2 regions of the Priestia sp. JNUCC 25 genome follow, and region 1 is predicted to be linked to the other one. Evidence: riboswitches for the same ligand, from Rfam matches in the RefSeq annotation. Region 1 holds a riboswitch; the other holds the start of a gene.
The links. Region 1 has a riboswitch for lysine ahead of JNUCC25_RS12840 (amino acid permease). Riboswitches for the same ligand answer to the same signal wherever they lie in the genome.
Positions count from the first base shown of each region.

Region 2: linked by a shared signal. The riboswitch ahead of JNUCC25_RS23720 (aspartate kinase) and the one ahead of JNUCC25_RS12840 (amino acid permease) in region 1 are both predicted to bind lysine.

Region 1 is NZ_CM132211.1:2,526,990-2,530,194, reverse strand. It holds gene JNUCC25_RS12845 (hypothetical protein) at 1-170, shown strand, start outside; gene JNUCC25_RS12840 (amino acid permease) at 206-1,645, opposite strand; lysine riboswitch at 1,748-1,932, opposite strand; TPP riboswitch at 2,107-2,207, shown strand; gene thiT (energy-coupled thiamine transporter ThiT) at 2,240-2,845, shown strand; gene JNUCC25_RS12830 (ethanolamine ammonia-lyase reactivating factor EutA) at 3,002-3,205, shown strand, end outside.
Region 2 is NZ_CM132211.1:4,518,337-4,521,541, forward strand. It holds gene JNUCC25_RS23720 (aspartate kinase) at 1-1,161, opposite strand, end outside; lysine riboswitch at 1,303-1,480, opposite strand; gene uvrC (excinuclease ABC subunit UvrC) at 1,546-3,205, opposite strand, start outside.

The DNA.
Region 1 (3,205 bases):
TTCCTACTCATCAACTTCCATCTTTTGTAACCCATTTAAGCAGGTTAATTCAGCATATTTATTATATAGAAGCTGCTGATTACTGTAATCGTCCCCTCAAAGGTTATATGCTTGTTATGAAAAACCAGCCCGCCCATATATCTCTTTATTTTGCTGATCAGATCACATAAAAAAGCTCTCTATTCAAAAGAATAGAGAGCTTTTTTTATTCGTATTTTTTCACTGTTACTTGACATTCTTTTAACGGGATAAGTTTCGACTTTTTCGTCCATTTGTATCCTAACCAAACAATTAAGAATAAAGGCAGTCCGATATAGGAAACAAGTACACCGTACCAGTCAATCGAGTCACCCATAAACGCCGAATAGTTTTGGCCTAAAATAACAACGGCACATAAAATAAAGGCAAAGATAGGGCCAAATGGGAAAAGTTTTGCATGATATGGAAGTTCACTCAAATCATGACCTTGGGCAACAAATGCTCTTCTAAAACGATAGTGGCTGATTGCAATTCCTAACCAAGCAATAAAACCAGACATACCAGAAGCGTTAAGTAACCACGTGTATACCGCACCGTCTCCAAAAAATGAAGCACCAAATGCAAGTGTACCGACAAGTGCCGTTGCGATTAAAGCATTAACCGGAACGCCTCGTTTATTTACTTTTGCTAAGAACCTCGGTGCTTTTCCATCTTTCGCTAAGTTCCAAAGCATACGCGTAGAAGCATACATACCTGAGTTACCAGCAGATAAAACGGCTGTTAAAATAACGGCATTGATAGCTGATGCTGCAAACGCCAGACCTGCTCGTTCGAATATTAGAGTAAACGGACTGACCCGCACATCATCACTTGCTAATGAATCCGCTGTGTATGGAATAAGCATCCCAATAACAAAAATAGCTAAAATATAAAATAACAAGATGCGCCAGAAGACTTGTTTAACTGCGCGAGGAACCGTTTTTTCCGGATCTTCACTTTCTCCAGCTGCGACTCCAAGCAACTCTGTTCCTTGGAATGAAAAACCAGCAGCCATAAAAATACCTAAGACAGTAAAGAATCCACCGTGAATGGGTCCATCACCAAGCGTGAAGTTTTTAAAACCTGGTGCTTCATTGTTAAAGATACCAAAAATCATCATAATACCAATAACTAAAAAGATGATAACCGTTACTACTTTAATTAATGAAAACCAAAATTCAGATTCGCCAAATCCTTTTACAGAAAGGTAGTTAAGCCCAAACATAATTAATAAAAACAGGGCACTCCATAAAATAGAAGAAGAGTTTGGGAACCAAAATTTCATAATAAGGGCTCCAGCAGATAATTCAGCTGCAATCGTAATAGCCCAGTTATACCAATAGTTCCAGCCGAGAGCGAAACCAAAGGATGGATCTACAAACCGAGACGCATACGTACTAAACGAACCAGCTTCAGGCATATAAGCTGCGAGCTCCGCCAGGCTGGTCATCAAAAAGTAAACCATGACACCAATAATAGCGTAAGCTAAAAGCGCTCCCCCAGGTCCTGCTGTATGAATTGCTCCACCACTTGCTAGGAATAAGCCGGTTCCGATGGCTCCTCCTAATGAAATCATCGTTAAGTGGCGAGATTTCAACCCACGTTTTAATTCTTGCTGCTCTTGCATAGATAAATACTCCTTTCGAATGTACGGAAAGAGACGGGATAACATAAAAAAAGCCCGCAGTATATGTGCGCGCTTTTAAATCTGAAAACCGCGTCAACCTTCCGTGAAGATAGCTCTTCACATCACTTGCATGATGTGACAGTTCTGTTCCTGTTCGGAGACAGCCCCAGCTTAAATCAACCGAGAAGTGATCTAAACTTCGGCAATTTTTCCTTTCAAGCAACATCCTCAATGTTCTCTGCATTTCAGTTGCTTTACTATTAAAAACTGCGACCTCTACCTCATCGATTAGGATGAGGGTTTTTTATATTCATTTGACATAAAAGAAGTATATCAAATACTAAAACGATTGTCATTATAAAAAATAGATTCAGAAAATAGAAACATCTTTGAAATCTCTCGAATCTATTTTGTTACATATGGTACAATAAATGTTGTCATAATACTACATAAATATCCGAACGTACCACAGGGGGAGCCGCCGTGCTGAGAGTGAACAAATTGTTCAGACCCTTCGAACCTGTTAGTTAACGCTAGCGTAGGAATGTGGGAATAGTAGCATATATTTGCTTACTCCTGTGTAAACCGTTTGATATGAATGATTCAAAAACAGGAGTGAGAAACGTGAATAAAGCATTACCTTTACAGGCTAAAATTGAAATAGCTATTTTTGCAGCATTGGCTTTTTTAATTGATCTTTTACCTTCTATAAAAATTGCAATAGGCGTAAGCATTTCGTTCTCTATGGTTCCTATTTTTATTATGTGCTTTCGATGGGGAGTCAAAGGAGGAGCTTTATCTGGATTTTTATGGGGAATATTGCAATTAGCTTTAGGAAATGCATATATTTTAACCCCGTTGCAAGCTTTTATAGAGTATATTATCGCCGTTACCTTTATTGGGTTTGGTGGAATTTTTTCGGGTTCTATTAAAGGATACTTAGCTAATAACCAGAGATCAAAAGCTTTCTTTTTCATTATCTTATCTTTAATTATAGGCAGTTTCGCGCGTTATTTTTGTCATTTCATTGCAGGCTTAATATTTTGGGGATTTGCTGCACCAAAAGGAATGCCCATTCTATGGTATTCTTTCTCAATGAACGGGATTTCTATGATTGGGTCGTTGCTATCGTGTCTAATCATCCTTTCACTATTAATTCCATCCGCATCAAGAATGATTGTAACTAAATCACGCTCATAATAAAAAAGACTAAATCTACCAAGATTTAGTCTTTTTTGTCATTTGTCACCTTTGTTTACACAAAAGTGTGTCAGGTTTGATAACATAGTTAGTGAAATATTCAAAAAACTGTTTTATGATAATCACCATATTCAAACGAGATAAGGGATTGATAGCATGCTACAGAAATGGATCACGAGCATAGGTTTAGATATTGGAACAAGCACAACAAAACTGATTGTAAGCAAGCTGCTAATAGCAAATCAACAAAATCAGTTTACGCTGCCAGGCTGTCAAATTATTGATCGTCGCGTAACGTATGCAAGTTCTATCTATACCACCCCTATGCTAAACGATGTTGAAATCGATGTTCAAAAATTA
Region 2 (3,205 bases), 2.0 Mb from region 1:
AGCATGCGGTACAACTGTAGATACTTTAATTTCAGACGTGCTGACCATCTTCACTTCAATTTTCTCTCCTGCCAGCACTTCAAACATTTCAGCTGCAACACCTGGGTTTGAAATCATACCAGATCCGACAATCGACACTTTAGCCAGACCGCTTTCATGTTCGATACGCGTATATCCTAAAGTAGATTTATATTCTTTTAAGACAGCAAGAGCAGCTTCTACGTCTACGGTTTTAATAGAAAATGAGATGGATAGACGATTATTAGCCGTTACGTTTTGAATAATAATGTCCACATTTAACTGTTCTTTTGCTAATGCTGTAAAAATAGTAGAAAGAGTTTGCAACTCGTTGTTTAACCCTTCAATTGTCACGCGTGAAATATTATCTTCAAACGCAATTCCTCTTACGACTAAGTTTTGTTCCATTGAAACTTCCTCCTCAACAATCGTTCCATTCTCGTTTTCTAAGCTTGAACGCACTTCTAGCGGTACCTGATAATTTTTTGCAAACTCAACAGCGCGCGGATGCAGCACCCCTGCTCCCAAATTAGCTAATTCTAACATTTCGTCATATGAAATAGAGTGAAGCTTACGGGCATCTTCTACATAGCGCGGATCTGTCGTAAACACTCCTGTTACATCTGTATAAATATCACATTTTGCAGCTTTTAGCGCCGCGGCAAGAGCTACTGCCGTCGTGTCAGAGCCGCCTCGACCTAATGTTGTAATGCTTCCATCTTCTGAACAGCCTTGGAATCCAGCTACTACTACAATTCGTCCGCTATCTAACTGACGTTGAATACGAGTTGTATCAATGTGCTGGATTCGTGCATTGCTATGAACTGCTTCCGTCTGGATGCCAGCTTGCCAACCTGTTAGCGAAGTTGCTTCATACCCTTTGCATTGAAGGGCCATTGTTAACAGGGAAATCGTCACTTGTTCTCCAGTTGTAAGAAGCATATCCATTTCACGTTTGCTTGGACTGTCCGTAATATCACTTGCTAATTTCACCAGTGCATCTGTGGTTTTGCCCATTGCCGATACAACAACGACTACTTGGTTACCGCGCTCTGCTTCTTGGATAACTCGGTTTGCTACATGTTGAATACGTTCAACAGAACCAACAGATGTTCCACCAAATTTTTGAACGATTAATGCCATAATTTTGTTCATTCCTTTTCAATAAATTTGCATATGCAGGATGATGAGAAGCTAAATTTTTTTACTCAGACAATAAAAAAAGCAATGAGATGAGCTCTCATTGCTTAACGAACGAAAATTATAAAACATAACCGTCCACTGCCGTGAGATAGCTCTCCAAGAATCTACATCTTGACAATCCTACGTTTATTCAACGCAGAACCAGCAATCATTACTATGAGGTAATGTTCACTTCGGCAAATTTCCCTTTCCGCATCATTCATAAGGGCTCATACCCTTCCTGATACGTACTGATTAAATTTGCACCTCTATCTTCACTTCATTTGATGAAGTGTCGTATGAAATTAGTTAATAGCTTATCAAACATTTTCTATTATTTCAAGACTATTTTTGCAATGTTTCATAAATTTTTTCAGCAATGTTTTGAGGAACACCTGAATTTCGAATATCTTCAACCGTTGCTTCTTTCAATTTTTTCACCGAACCAAAATACTTTAACAAAGCTTTTTTACGCTTTTCTCCCACTCCCGGAATGTCGTCCAGAACAGACTGAAAAGCGGACTTAGAGCGCACTTGACGGTGGAAGGTAATCGCAAAGCGGTGAACTTCATCTTGAATTCGCTGAAGCAAATAAAATTCTTGACTATTGCGTTCAAGCGGTATGATTTGAGGAGGCTCGCCAATCATCAGATTCGAAGTTCTGTGCTTATCATCTTTGACAAGACCTGCTGTAGGCACTAAAAGTCCCAATTCATTTTCGAGAACATCCTGCACCGCAGCCAAATGCCCTTTACCTCCATCTACAACAATTAAATCTGGAAGCGGAAGACCTTCTTTTAATGCTCTGGAATACCTTCTGCGAACCACTTCTCTCATGGAACTGTAATCATCTGGTCCCTGCACGGTCTTAATTTTATATTTACGATATTCTTTCTTTTCCGGCTTCCCATCAACAAAAACAATCATCGCAGAAACTGGGTCTGTTCCTTGAATATTTGAATTATCAAATGCTTCAATCCGATAAGGAGCGGCAATTCCAAGCTCTTCTCCTAACCGTTCAACTGCGCCAACCGTGCGTTCTTCATCTCGTTCAATTAAATAGAATTTTTCACCGAGCGCAATTTTTGCATTTTTACACGCAAGTTCTACTAATTCTTTCTTTTTGCCTCGCTTTGGATGCTGAACCTCTACTTCTACTAATTTCTCAGCCAACTCTGCATCAATCGTTGCTGGAACCATCACTTCTTTTGGCTTAATATTTTTGGCATAAAACTGACCGATAAAAGTTAAGAAATCTTCTTCTGGCTCTTTATAAAAAGGAAACATAGAAACTTCTCGCTCAATTAATTTCCCTTGGCGAATAAAGAAAACTTGAACACACATCCAGCCTTTATTATAAGAATAGCCAAACACATCTCGATTAACAAAATCATTAAACGTTACTTTTTGCTTTTCCATTGTCGCTTCGATATGAGCAATTTGATCTCGATATTCTTTAGCCCGTTCAAAGTCAAGTTCTTCTGAAGCTTTTAACATTTTTTCAGTTAACTCTGTTTTGACATGCTCATATCCACCATTTAAAAACCGCGTGATATTTTCAATAATTTGTTTGTTTTGCTCTTCTTTTACTTCTTTTACGCAAGGAGCTAGGCATTGCCCGATATGGTAATACAAACAAGGTCTGTCTGGCATGGTAGAGCACTTTCTTAATGGATAAATGCGATCAAGAAGCCGCTTTGTTTCATTTGCAGCTTGAACGTTAGGATAAGGACCGAAGTATTTCCCTTTATCTTTTTTTATTTTTCTTGTAATAACAAGTCGGGGCTGTTTTTCAGCTGTAATCTTAATAAAGGGATAACCTTTATCATCTTTAAGCATGATATTGTATTTTGGATCATGCTTTTTAATTAAATTCATTTCTAAAATAAGCGCTTCTAAATTAGAAGATGTGACGATATATTCAAAATCGACAATGTCGTTTACAAGTCGAAGCGTCTTTCCGTCATGAGATCCGGTAAAGTAGGAGCGCACTCGATTTTTTAAT